3 regions of the Methylobacterium sp. 174MFSha1.1 genome follow, and region 3 is predicted to be linked to each of the others. Evidence: predicted binding sites of a transcription regulator. Region 3 holds the regulator's gene; each other region holds the start of a gene.
What was found. The regulator LexA, encoded in region 3, represses DNA repair genes until DNA is damaged. The targets are predictions, from matches to a motif close to TGTTCNNNNTGTGTTCNG.
Positions count from the first base shown of each region.

Region 1 (4,497 bases), on a different contig from region 3:
CATCAGGGCCCGCACGCCGTTGAGGCAGTAGAGCCCGATATCCGGCAGCGCGCCGCCGCCGGCGAGCGCCTTCTTCATCCGCCACTGCTCGGGCAGGCTCATGGTCTGGGTGTTGGTCGCCTCGATCAGCTTGACCTTGCCGTACTTGGCGCTGCGCACCAGCCGCACGACCTCGCGGTTGTAGGGCTCGTACTGGCAGCGATAGGCGATCATCAGCTTCACGTCGGCCTTGGCGCAGGCATCGATCATCGCCCGCGCCTCCGCGGCGGACGACGCCATCGGCTTCTCGCACAGCACGTGCTTGCCGGCGCCGGCGGCGGCGATGACCTGGTCGCGGTGGAGCGCGTTCGGGGTGACGATGTAGACCGCCTTCACCTCCGGGTTGCGGGCGAGCGCGTCCCAGCCGTCATAGCCGTAGACCGCCTCGGGCTTGATCCCATGTTGCGCCGCCACCGCCTTGGCCTTCTCGGGCGATCCCGACATCAGGGCGACGGGCCTCGCCTTGCGGCATTCGCCAAAGGCGGGAAGGATCTCCTCCAGCGACAGCCGCCCGAGGCCGACGACCGCGAAGCCGATCCGCTCGCCCGGCGGCAGCGGGGCCGGCGGCGGTGCCGAGGGCCGGTCGGAGGGGCCGCGCCAGTTCGGGAACGTCACCTTGCCGTTCTCGACCTTGCCGGTATCGACCGGCCGCTCGGGACCGGGCACCCCCGACCCCGATGCCCCTTGCGCCGCCGCGCTGCCGAGCCCGACCAGGGTGGCGCCGCCGGCCATCATCAGGCTCCGGCGCGAGAGGGCGGCGACATCGTCCGGCATCGGGCAACCATCCGTTGAGGGCAGAGAGCCTGCGCAACGTGTCGGGGGTGACGGGGTTCCGCTGCCGCTACGCCCGGCTGGACCGCGCGACGGCAGCTCTGGCGATGCCTCCTGAGACCTTTGTCATGCAGAAAGGCCGGCCCTTCCGGACCGGCCTTCCCAAAAACTCGGATTCGGCGACCGCTCACTCGCCTGCCATCATCTCCGGCGAGAAGTGCCCGCACCAATCCTGGGCCGAGACCACCGGCCACAGGCCGTGGCCCTGCGGCTCCGGCTGGCTCACCGGCGGGTTGAAGCGGCACAGGCCTTCCTCGCCCTGGGGAGCGCCGCCGTTCAGCTTGTGGTCGTCGAAGTAGCGGCAGCTGCGGCAGTTCGCGGACGGATTCGTCGCCATGGGGCGTCTCCTTGCGAATTAGACAATTTCCAATCGGGCAGACAACGAGGGGGCGGGCGGCGGGTTCCCGGACCCTCCGATGCGGCTTTCGACCACGGGACATCCGCCGCTTCGGTCTTGAACAAATCAGGAACGGAAGCCAGGTTGCAGGCATGGACGCTGCCCTGAAGAAGAAGCTCACGGTGCTCGCCGACGCGGCGAAGTACGATGCCTCCTGCGCCTCGTCGGGAGCGCCGAAGCGCAAGGCGGAGGCCGGCGGCCTCGGCTCGACCACGGGGGCGGGCATCTGCCACGCCTACACGCCGGACGGGCGCTGCGTCTCGCTCCTGAAGATCCTGCTCACCAATTACTGCCTGTTCGACTGCGCCTATTGCGTCAACCGGCGCTCCTCGAACGTCCGGCGGGCTAAGTTCTCGGTCGACGAGGTCGTGACGCTGACGGTCGAGTTCTACAAGCGCAACTATATCGAGGGGCTGTTTCTCTCCTCCGGGATCATCCGCTCGCCCGACCACACGATGGAGCAGCTGATCCGGGTGGCGAAGACCTTGCGCCAGCGGCACGGCTTTCGCGGCTACATCCACCTGAAGACGATCCCCGAGGCGAGCCCGTGGCTGATCGAGCAGGCTGGCCTCTACGCCGACCGGCTCTCGATCAACCTGGAGCTGCCGACCGAGGCGAGCCTGGAGCGGCTGGCGCCGGAGAAGGACGGCGCCGCGATCCAGACCGCGATGGGCCAGATGGGCGAGCGCATCCTGCAGGCCAAGGAGGAGAAGCGGCGCTTCGCCCCCGCCGGCCAGTCGACGCAGGTGATCGTCGGGGCCGATGCCAGCACCGACGAGTCGCTGATCCGCACCAGCGCCCGCCTCTACGACCATTACGGCCTGAAGCGGATCTACTACTCGGCCTTCAGCCCGATTCCCGACGCTGCCTCGATCCTGCCGAGCAAATCCCCGCCGCTCCAGCGCGAGCACCGGCTCTACCAGGCCGACTGGCTGATGCGGTACTACGCCTTCTCGCCCGACGACGTGGCGGGGGCGACCGAGTCCGGCATGCTCGCCCTCGACGTCGATCCCAAGCTCGCCTGGGCCCTGAAGAACCGCGAGCGCTTCCCCGTCGACGTCAACCGGGCCGACCGGGAGATGCTCCTGCGGGTGCCGGGCCTCGGCGTGCGGGCGGTCGACAAGATCGTGGCGGCCCGCCGCCATGCCACGTTGCGCCTTGACGACGTCGCCCGCCTGACCTCGGGCCTGAAGCGCGCCCGGCCGTTCCTGGTCGCGGCCGATTACGCGCCGACCCGCCTCACCGACCGGCTCGACCTGCGCGCCCGCCTCGCCGAGCCCCCGCGCCAGCTGAGCCTGTTCTAGATGCGCCCCCGCACGATCCGCCTGGCGCCCGGCGCCGACCTCGACGGGTTTCGCGCGGCGATCCGGCACCTCGTCCCGGCGGAGGCGGCCCCGGAGGCGGTGACCTGGGTCGAGGGCGAGGCGGCCTCGCTGTTTCCCGAGGACGATGCGGGCGCGCCCGGCCCGGCGCTCGCCCTGCCGCGGGCGGTCGCGGCCCTCGTGCCCTCCGTCGTCATGCACCGCGATCCCGAGCGCTACGGCCTGCTCCACCGGTTGATCTGGCGGGTGGCGGAAGGAGAGCGGCACCTCGCCGAGGTGGCGAGCGACCCGCTGGTCCATCGCCTGAATCTCATGCGCAAGGCGGTGGCGCGCGACCTGCACAAGATGCACGCCTTCCTGCGCTTTCGCCGCGCCGGATCGGGGGAGGGCGGGCGCGAGCGTTTCGCCGCCTGGTTCGAGCCCGAGCACCACATCCTGGCGGAAGCCGCACCGTTCTTCTCCGCGCGCTTTCCCTCCTTCGACTGGTCGATCCTGACCCCAGACGGCTCGGCCCACTGGGACGGCCGTGCCTTAAGCTTCGGGCCGCCGGGGCGGCGCGAGGATGTTCCCGAGCAGGACGCGTTCGAGGCCGGCTGGACCGATTATTATTCCAGCACCTTCAACCCCGCCCGCACCAACCTGGCGGCGATGCGGGCCGAGATGCCGAAGAAGTACTGGCAAAACATGCCCGAGACGGCGGCGATTCCCGGCCTGGTGCGGGAGGCCGGCCGGCGGGTCGGGGAGATGATCGCCCGGGCGCCCGAGCCGCCGGTCAAGCGCGTGCCGGCCCGGGCGCTCGCCGCGATGGCGGCGCAGGAGCCCGCCTCCCTCGACGCGCTGAACGCGGCGATCCGCGCCTCCGAGCCGCTGGTGCCGGGCGCGACGCAGGCCGTGCTCGGCGAGGGGCCGCTCGGCGCGGCGATCGCCTTCGTGGGCGAGCAGCCGGGCGACCAGGAGGACCTCCAGGGGCGGCCCTTCGTCGGCCCGGCGGGCCAGCTCCTGGCGCGGGCGCTCGTCGAGGCGGGGATCGATCGCGACCGGGCCTACCTCACCAATGCGGTCAAGCACTTCAAGTTCGAGCAGCGGGGCAAGCGGCGCATCCACCGGACGCCGAGCGCCGGCGAGGTCGCGCATTACCGCTGGTGGCTCGACCGCGAGCTCGCCTTCGTGGCGCCGCGGCTGGTGGTGGCGCTCGGCGCCACCGCCGTACTGGCGCTCACCGGCCGGCCGGTGCCGGTCACCCGCGCCCGCGGGCCCGCGATGTTCGGGGACAAGCCCTATGCGGGCTTCGTCACCGTCCATCCCTCCTACCTGCTGCGGCTGCCCGACGAGGCGCGGGGGGAGGCCTATGCGGGGTTCGTCGCGGACCTGCGGCGGGCCTCAATCCTCTCGGAGGATCCGGCGCCCCGCCTCGGCCTGCTCGGCTGACGCGCCGGAGACGTTGCCGGGGAACGTTGCCGGGAAACGTTGCAATGCGGCAACCAACCGCGTGCTGCCGAGTTTGTCGCCAGACCCAACCGGGAAACGAGGACCATGAGGCTGATCGTGTCCGCCCTCGCGGCGGGAGCTTGTCTGGCGGGCGCCGTGGCGCCGGCCATCGCCCGAACCAGCGCCAAGGCGCCGGACCGCTTCGACGGCACCTGGAGCGTCGAGGTCATCACCGAGAGCGGGGCTTGCGACCGGGCCTATCGCTACGGCGTCATCATCCAGAACGGCCAGGCCCGCTATGCCGGCGGCGGCGACTTCACCGTCTCGGGCCGCGTGCAGCCGAGCGGCGCCGTGCGGGCGACGATCAGCCGGGGCGATGCCGCAGCGCAGGTGGTCGGCCGCCTCGGCAGCGAAGGCGCCGGCAACGGCACCTGGACCACATCGGGCTCCACCTCCTGCAAGGGCCGCTGGAACGCCGAG
Region 1 is NZ_FPCB01000055.1:888-5,384, forward strand. Features, by position in the region: gene BM430_RS30930 (Gfo/Idh/MocA family protein) at 1-813, opposite strand, end outside; gene BM430_RS30935 (hypothetical protein) at 998-1,207, opposite strand; gene BM430_RS30940 (putative DNA modification/repair radical SAM protein) at 1,360-2,571, shown strand; gene BM430_RS30945 (UdgX family uracil-DNA binding protein) at 2,572-4,017, shown strand; gene BM430_RS30950 (hypothetical protein) at 4,123-4,497, shown strand, end outside.
Region 1: BM430_RS30940 (putative DNA modification/repair radical SAM protein) is a predicted target of LexA. The motif match lies at 1,325-1,342, and genes of this name have one in related genera.

Region 2 (4,497 bases), on a different contig from region 3:
GTTCGCCGCTCTCGCGGGCGGTCACCGCCAGCGAGAGCGCCTGCCCGGCTTCCGCGAGAGTCTGCGCCATGGCGATCCGCTCCCGCGCCATCGCGACGGTGAAGGACAGCGGCCAGGAGGCGAGCCACCGGCTCACCGCCGGGGTCATCAGGGCACTGGTGGCTTCCGCGTCGTCGGGCGCGACGGGGCGGAGGTGGAGGCGGGGGGTGTCGAGGGTGGGTGGTGGCTGGCCGGTCATAAGGGCAGGGTAGCAGACCCTGCCTCTGGGTCAGTGCTGATCGTCTGACGTGTGGGCGGTTAGGTCATGCGGAGACGAGAATGGCGTGGGTTTTCCCCTTCCCCCCTCTGCGGGGGAGGGTGCCCCACGGAGTGGGGCGGGAGAGGGGAACCACGCCTCCGGAAAAGCCTGAACCGTTGTGAGAGGCGCGCCCTCTGGATCAGCGTCGCGCTGCCCCTCTCCCGGCCCCTGCTAAAGCAGGGACCACCCTCCCCCGCAGAGGGGGGAGGGTTCACGCCCAGCGGCCGTCGTTCCGGCACACGCCGGACTCCTGTGTCATGTACCGTGGCGACGCCCGCCCGCTTTAGAACAAGCTGTACTGCCCACCCACCCCCACCGGCACCCGGAACAGATCCGTCCGCAACCGCACCCTGTCCGCCGGATAGCCGAGCCGGGTCATCGCCACCCGCATCCGCTGGTCCAGCAAATCCGCGTAGGGCCCCGTCCCGGTGAAGCGCCGCCCATAGGTCGCGTCGTAGACCTTGCCGCCGCGCGCCTCGCTCAGGATCGCGAAGGTCCGTCCGGCCCGGTCGGGATAATGCTCGGAAAACCAGTCGCGCATCAGGTCGGCGAGTTCGTGCGGCAGGCGCAGGAGCACGCCGCCGGCCTCGGTCGCTCCCGCCTCGCGGGCGCGGGCGAGCACGGCCTCGATCTCGTGGTCGTTGAGGCCCGGGATCAGCGGCGCCACCAGCGCCATCACCGGAACGCCCGCTTCCGCCAGCGCCCGGATCGCCGCGAGGCGCTTCTCCGGCCGCGGGGCGCGGGGCTCCATCCGGCGGGCGAGGTCGGGGTCGAGGGTGGTGACCGAGAGCGCGACCTTCACCAGGCCTTGTGCCGCCATCGGCGCCAGGATGTCGAGGTCGCGCAGCACCAGATCGGACTTGGTGACGATCCCGACCGGGTGGCGGAAGCGCGCCAGCACCTCGAGGATGCCGTGGGTGAGGCGGTAGCGCCGCTCGATCGGCTGGTAGGGATCGGTGGCGGTGCCGAGCGCGATGGTGCGCGGGGCGTAGCCCCGGGCCGAGAGCTCCCGCTCCAGCAGCGCGGCGGCGTCGGGCTTGGCGAAGAGCTTGGTCTCGAAGTCGAGCCCCGGCGAGAGGCCCGCATAGGCGTGGTTCGGCCGGGCGAAGCAGTAGACGCAGCCGTGCTCGCAGCCGCGATACGGGTTGATTGAACGGTCGAAGCCGATATCGGGCGAATCGTTGCGGGTGATGATGGTGCGCGCCCGCTCCAGCGTCACCTCGGTGCGCAGCGGCGGCAGCTCCTCCTCGATCTCCCAGCCATCCGCGAAGGCCTCGCGCGCGGCCGGCTCGAACCGGCCGGTCGGGTTGGCGGTGGCGCCGCGCCCGCGGCGGCTCTCCGCCGCCGGAGTCGACCCGGCGAGGCGGCGCAGCCCCCGCCCGCATCCCGATTCCATGCCGGCCTCCCATCCAGACGCGGCCGAACTTCGAACAAAACAGGAACAAACGCAAGTGCCAACGATCGAGGCAGGACGCGACGCCCGCCATCCGCTATGGCGCGATCATGTTCACGGCAGTCATCCATCTCCCCGGCGCGATCGATCCGGAGCGCATCGACGCCCTCGCCGACACCCTGGCGGCGCTTGTGGCTGGCGTCGCGGCGGGGGTGGTGGGCGATGCGGTGATCGCGGCCGCACATCCGGACGATCCGGAGGTCGGCACCATGGCCGAGAGCACCGGGGCGGCCCTGGTGGCGCGGGGGCGTAGCCCGTGGGTTGCGGCGGCCGGATTGGCGCGCCGGCCCTGGATGCTGTGCCTGGAATCCGGCGACGTGCCGGCGGAGGGCTGGATCCGGGTGCTCGACCGGTTCGGCGCCACGACGACCGCCGACGCGGTCGGCCGCCTGCGCCGCCCGCATGCCGCCCTGTTCGAGCGGATCGCCGGGCGGCGCGAGGCGCTGACCGGCACCCGGCAGATCCGGGCCGGCGACCTCGTGCGGGTGACGGCCCTGCGGGCGGGCCTTCCTCTGAAGGTCCGCCTGCCGGTCAAGCCCCTGAAGGCGTCGCTGCTGCGAAGCTAGTCGCGCCGCGCTTCAGGTGCTCGTCGAGCCGCGGCATGATCTCGACGAAGTTGCACGGCCGGTGCCGGTAATCGAGCTGCGCCGCCAGGATGCCGTCCCAGGCGTCGCGGCAGGCCCCGGGCGAGCCCGGCAGCACGAACACGTAGGTGGCGTTCACCACCCCGGCGGTCGCCCGCGATTGCAGGGTCGAGGTGCCGATCTTGTCGTAGGAGATGCGGTGGAACACGGCCGAGAAGCCGTCCATCCGCTTCTCGAACAGCGGCTCCAGGGCCTCCGGCGTCACGTCGCGGCCGGTGAAGCCGGTGCCGCCGGTGGTGATGACGACGTCGACGCCCGGATCCTCGCCCCAGGCCCGCACCTGCCCGCGGATCGCCTCGACCTCGTCGGGAACGATCGCCCGGGCGGCGAGGCGGTGCCCAGCAGCCTCCAGGCGCCCGACCAGCGTGTCGCCCGAGCGGTCGTCGGCGAGCGTGCGGGTATCCGACACCGTGAGCACCGCGATGCTCAGCGGCACGAAATCCCTCGCGGCGTCGAGCCCGGCCATCAGAGCTGCGAGGCCCGGAAGGTATCGCAGGACTGGGTCTGGCCGCTGCGGTAGCCGGTCTGGAACCAGCGCATGCGCTGGGCCGAGGAGCCGTGGGTGAAGGAATCCGGCACGACGTAGCCCTGGCTCTGCTTCTGCAGCCGGTCGTCGCCGATGGCGCTCGCGGCCTGCATCGCCTCCTCGATGTCACCGGGCTCCAGCGCCTTGAAGCGGTCGTCGGAATTCTTGGCCCAGACGCCGGCGAGGCAATCGGCCATCAGCTCGACGCGGACCGAGAGGGCGTTCGACTCGCGCTCGCCGACCTGCTGCTGCTTGCGCTGGACCTTGGGCAGGATGCCGAGCACGTCCTGGACGTGGTGGCCGACCTCGTGGGCGATGACGTAGGCGTAGGCGAAGTCGCCCTTCACCCGGAACTTCTGCTCCATCTCCTTGAAGAAGGAGGTGTCGAGATAGACCTTCTTGTCGAGCGGGCAGTAGAACGGCCCCATCGCCGCCCGGGCCTGGCCGCAGCCGCTGCGGGTGCCGCCGGTATAGAGCACCATCGTGGTCGGGGTGTATTGCCGCCCGGTCTGGTTCGGCAGCACCTGGCTCCACACGTCCTCGGTGTTGCCGAGGATGGCGGCGGCGAACTTGCCGGTCTGGTCGGAGGGGGCGCCGGTGCGCCGGTCGGGCTGGCCCTGCTGCGGCTGGCCCTGTTCCTGGGGCGCGCGCTGGCGCGTCACCGTCTCGGCGCCGCCGATCAGGATCGCCGGGTTGATGCCGGTGACCCAGCCGATGATGCACAGGATCACGATGGTGCCGATGCCGAGGCCGCCCGCACCGCCGCCCGGAAAGCCGAAGCCGCCACCGCCGCCGCCCTCGCCGCGGCGGTCCTCGACGTTGTCGGAGGTGCGAAAATCTTCCCAGCGCATGGTCAGCTACCCGTTGGCCCGTGAACCTTGGCCGCGACGGCTACGCGGCGCAGGCCCGAGGCTCAAGAGTAATCGACGGGAGCCGACACGGTTCCGCTTCCGGACGTTACCGCTCCCCCTCGTCGAGGGCGGCGCGCAAGGCGCGAAAGTCGCGCCAGGCGAGGCGCTTCTGCAGCGGCTGCCGCAGCAGGTAGGCCGGATGGAGCGTGGCGAGCAGCCGGATCTCGCGCTTCTCCGTGCGATAGGGGAACCAGCGTCCGCGCGACTTCAGGATGCCGTCCTTGGTGCCGGCCAGCGCCTGCGTGGCGACGCCGCCGAGGCAGACCAGGATGTCGGGATCGGCGAGCGCGATCTGCCGCTCGATGAACGGCTTGCAGGTCGCGAGCTCCTGCGGGGTCGGGTTGCGGTTGCCCGGCGGGCGCCAGGGCACGACGTTGCCCACGTAGGCGTTGGTGCGGTCGAGGCCGATCGCCGCCATCATCCGGTCGAGGAGCTGGCCCGAGCGGCCCATGAACGGCTTGCCGATCCGATCCTCGTCGGCGCCGGGCGCCTCGCCGACGAACATCACCCGGGCCTGCGGGTTGCCGTCGGCGAAGACGAGGTTCTTGGCGGTGAAGCGCAGGGCGCAGCTCTCGAACCGGGCGAGCAGGCCCTCCAGCTCCTCCAGGCTCGCGGCGGTGGCGGCGAGCTCGCGGGCGTCGCCCGCCGCCTCGCCGGGGGCGGCG
Region 2 is NZ_FPCB01000009.1:25,383-29,879, forward strand. Features, by position in the region: gene BM430_RS07820 (GNAT family N-acetyltransferase) at 1-238, opposite strand, end outside; gene BM430_RS07825 (PA0069 family radical SAM protein) at 582-1,694, opposite strand; gene BM430_RS07830 (hypothetical protein) at 1,802-2,317, shown strand; gene moaB (molybdenum cofactor biosynthesis protein B) at 2,283-2,861, opposite strand; gene BM430_RS07840 (KPN_02809 family neutral zinc metallopeptidase) at 2,861-3,772, opposite strand; gene BM430_RS07845 (uracil-DNA glycosylase) at 3,879-4,497, opposite strand, start outside.
Region 2: BM430_RS07825 (PA0069 family radical SAM protein) is a predicted target of LexA. The motif match lies at 1,725-1,742, and genes of this name have one in related genera.

Region 3 (4,497 bases):
GGTGGCGGACGCCGTCCGGCAGGCGCGCTCGTAGGGTGCGGATTCGTCCTCGCGCCGCCTCAAGCGTGGCGGTGGCGTGCGGCCGGGTGGGTCGTCTCGACCCGGTCGCGCCCGAACAGCTTTCGCCGCAGCGGGCCGTCGCGATAGGCGGTCGGGTAGCGCCCGCGCCGCTGCAATTCGGGGACGACATACGCGACGATGTCGGCGAAGGTCTCGTGCGCGACCACGTAGGCAAGGTTGAACCCGTCGATCCCGGTCGCCGCCACGAAGGCCTCGAGCGCGTCGCAGATCGTGGCGGGCGAGCCGCAGAAGACCGGGCCGATCCCGCCGATCCCGACATGCTCGGCCACTTCCCGCACCGTCCAGACCCGGCCCGGATCGGCGCGCGTGACGTTGTCCATCGCGGAGCGCCCGGCATCGTTCTCGACGTGCCGGACCTCGGCGTCGAGGTCGAGCGTCGAGAAGTCGACCCCGGTCCAGCCCGACATCAGGGCGAGCGCGCCCTCGTGGCTGACATAGGAGCGGTACTCGGCGAGCTTCGCCTGCGCCCGCGCGTCGGTCTCGGCGACGACGAGCGTGGCGAGCGCGTAGATCAGGATGTCGTCCGGCTGCCGGCCCTCCTCGACCGCGGCCTGCCGGAGCGCGGCGACGCGCGGGGCGATCACCTGCGGCGAGGGACCCGACACGAACACGCATTCGGCGTGGCGGGCCGCGAAGCCGCGCCCCTTCGGCGAGGTCCCGGCCTGGTAGATCACCGGGGTGCGCTGCGGCGAGGGCTCGCCGAGATGCACGCCCTCGACCCGGAAATGCGGGCCTTCGTGCCGGATCGCCCGGACCCGGGAGGGATCGGCGAACACGCCCGCCGCCCGATCGCGCCTGACCGCGCCGTCGTCCCAGCTGCCCTCCCACAGCTCGTAGACGACCGCCATGTACTCCTCGGCGAGGTCGTAGCGGTCGTCGTGGGCGCGCTGGCGGTCGAGGCCCATCGCGCGGGCGGCGGAATCAAGGTAGCCGGTGACGACGTTCCAGCCGATGCGGCCCGCCGTCAGGTGGTCGAGCGTCGTGAAGCGGCGGGCGAGCAGGTAGGGCGCCTCGTAGGACAGGTTCACGGTGACGCCGAAGCCGAGATGCTCCGTCACCGCCGCCATCGCCGGCACGACGAGGAGCGGATCGTTGACCGGCACCTGCGCGGCGTGCCGCAGGGCGGCGGCGGGCGAGCCACCATGGACGTCGTAGAGCCCGACCACGTCGGCGAGGAACACGCCGTCGAAGCAGCCCCGCTCGAGCAAGCGGGCGAGGTCGGTCCAGTAGGAGGGGGTGGTGTAGTCGGCCGAGCGGTCGCGCGGATGGCGCCACAGGCCGGGCGACTGGTGCCCGACGCAGTTCATCTCGAAGGCGTTGAAGCGGATCATGGCTCGGTTGGCGTGGCGATAGGGCAGGAGAGATCGCTCGACCGATTATCACGTCGGCGTCCTTGGGCTGGCGCGGAATCGCGCCGCAGCGGGGCCGAAAGCCGTCGCGCGTCAGGTTCAGCATCCATACTGAGCCAGCTCGTCAGATCGAGCCATTCCAAAACCGGCGATCAACATAAAAAAATGTTTTCAGTCTCTCCGGTCGGGGAGAATATAATTCCTATGCCGTGGCATGGCAGGTATCCGGCCGATCTCTCCATCGAGATCCGCCAGAGAGACCGAAGACATGTTTGGGAAGCAACGGATTTTTGCCGCCGCACCCTTTGACGGTCGGACAGACTGTGATTGATAGGCGCCGAGACCACACCGGCGAGGCGCGAGCTCTTTCACGCCCCGACATTCCCGCCCGAGGATTCGATCCGATGTCGACCACCCGTCGAACCGTGCTCGCGGGCCTCGCCGCCTCGGCCGCCTTGAGCCGCCCCGTCCGGGCCGCCGCACCGCTGCGCATCGGGTACCAGCGCTCCTCGACGCTGATCGCCCTGCTGCGCCAGGACGGCAGCCTGGAACAGGCCCTGTCGGCGCAGGGCGTCGGCCTGTCCTGGCACGAATTCACCAGCGGCCTGCCGATCATGGAAGCGCTCAACGCCGGCTCGATCGACGTCTCGGCCGACGTCGCCGACACGGTGCCGGTCTTCGCGCAGGCGGCCGGCGCGCGCATCACCTACCTCGCGCAGGAGGCGGCTTCGCCCGAAGCCCAAGGAATCCTGGTACCGAAGGATTCGGGCCTCCGCTCCGTGGCCGACCTCAAGGGCAAGCGGATCGCGGTCACCAAGGGGGCGGGCAACCACTTCCTGGTCCTCGCCGCACTCAAGGAGGCCGGCCTGTCCTTCCGCAGCATCGTGCCGGCGTACCTGAGCCCGGCCGACGGGCGGGCCGCGCTGGAGAGCGGGGGCGTCGAGGCCTGGGCCGCCTGGGACCCGTTCCTGACCGCGGCGCACAAGCAGGCCGGCGCGCGGGTCCTGCGCGACGGGGCCGGGCTGTCGCTCTACAAGCGCTACTACCTCGCCGCCGACGCTTACGCGGCGGCGAACGGGCCGGTGCTCGGCCTCCTGTTCGGCAAGCTGGCGCAGACCGGGGCCTGGGTGAAGGCGAACCCGGCCGAGGCCGCCGCGCGCCTCGCCGCGCTCTGGAAGCTCGATCCCGAGATCGTCCTGGCGGCGAACGCCCATCGCAGCTATCGGGTCGAGCCCGTCACCCGGGACGGGCTCTCCGAGCAGCAGACGATCGCCGACGCGTTCCGCGCCGAGGGGCTGCTGCCGCGCGCCGTCGACACCGCCGCCCTCGAGATCTGGGCACCTCCTGTGCGCTGACCGGTCCGAAAACTCTGAGGCGGATCGAGGAACTGGTCCTGCTTCGGGCGGTGCCTCGGCGATGCAGGATGCCCAGTGATCGGAGACGATGCCCGGGTCTTCCCTGTTGCGCGGATATATTTCCGCCCCACGGGCGCCGCAGTTCCAGACCCGCTTGCGGAACACTTGCGGAACGCTTACCATGTTCGCGATTTGTTTCCGGAGCGCGCCAGCGCGGGGATGAGAGTGTCACATGCTCACGCGTAAGCAGTTGGACCTGCTCCGCTTCATTCAGCAGAGAATGCGCGAGACGGGCGTCCCCCCGTCCTTCGACGAGATGAAGGACGCCCTCGATCTCAAATCGAAATCGGGCATCCACCGGCTGATCACGGCGCTGGAGGAGCGCGGCTTCCTGCGCCGTCTGCCGAACCGGGCCCGGGCGATCGAGGTGATCCGCATCCCCGACGCGGTGACCGGGCCCGTGGCGGCCGCGCCCGTGCCGACCGCCGAGGTCGTGCGGTTCAACCCCAGCGTGGTCGAGGGCGGGCGCGCCCACGAGCCGAAGCGGCCCGCCGGCATCCCCGCGATGACGATGGCGTCGGACGAGAGCGGCCAGTCGGTCAGCGTGCCGGTGATGGGCCGGATCGCCGCCGGTACGCCGATCTCGGCGATCCAGAGCCAGAGCCGCTCGGTGGCGATGTCGCCGGACTTCCTCGCCAGCGGCGAGCACTACGCGCTCGAGGTGCGCGGCGACTCGATGATCGAGGCCGGCATCCTCGACGGCGACCTCGTGGTGATCCGTCGCCAGGAGACCGCCAATACCGGCGACATCATCGTGGCGCTGATCGACGACGAGGAGGCGACCCTCAAGCGCCTGCGCCGCCGCGGCTCCTCGATCGCGCTGGAAGCCGCCAACCCGGCCTACGAGACCCGGGTGCTCGGGCCGGACCGGGTGCGGATCCAGGGCCGGCTGGTGAGCCTCGTCCGCAAGTATTGAAGGACAGGACGGGGCGGACCGGATGCCGGCCCGCCCCGTCCTCCTTCAGAATCCTCGTGAGCCGCCCGCGCCCTCAGGCGGTCCGGCTGAAGACCCGCGACGCCGTCGGGAAGCCGGCGGCGGCCTGCTCGTCGAGGCCGAGATTGGCGGCGAGCAGGTGGCGCGGCGCCTGGGCGAGCCAGCCCGCCAGCGACGTCTCGCTGTAGACCCCGCTGTCGTGCACGCCGACGATCTCGGCCGTCCCGGTCCCGATATTCTCGACGGAATGCCCGCAGGCCCGCGGGATGTAGGCGCAGTCGCCCGGGCCCAGCTCCGCCACGGCCAGGCGCTTGTCCGGCCCGAACAGGGTCACGCGGGTGCGCCCCCGCAGGACGTAGTGCCACTCGTTCGCGCCCGGATGCCAGTGCGGGGTGTGGATCGCGCCGGGCGCGAGCCGCACGAGGAGACCCGTCATCCCCGCCGAGACCGGGAAGGCGCTCGCGGGCGCCACCCGCATCGTGCTGCCGGCGGCATCCACGATCGTGTCGCTCCCCGCCAGCCCGTAGCGATGCGACCGCGACGGCGCGAGCGGCCGCTCGGCCCGCGCGGCCGGGGCGTCGAGGGGCAGGACGGGGCCCTGCATGATGTAGGTCTCGCCCGGGGGCAGGGCTGCCAGCGTCGCCTCCGGCACGCCGAGGGCGTGGCCGAGGATCGCCGGATCGAGGCGGCTCATCCAGTCGGAGAGCCCGAAGGTGCC
Region 3 is NZ_FPCB01000054.1:11,384-15,880, forward strand. Features, by position in the region: gene BM430_RS30805 (sulfonate ABC transporter substrate-binding protein) at 1-34, shown strand, start outside; gene BM430_RS30810 (LLM class flavin-dependent oxidoreductase) at 60-1,412, opposite strand; gene BM430_RS30815 (aliphatic sulfonate ABC transporter substrate-binding protein) at 1,835-2,785, shown strand; gene lexA (transcriptional repressor LexA) at 3,018-3,761, shown strand; gene BM430_RS30825 (cupin domain-containing protein) at 3,835-4,497, opposite strand, start outside.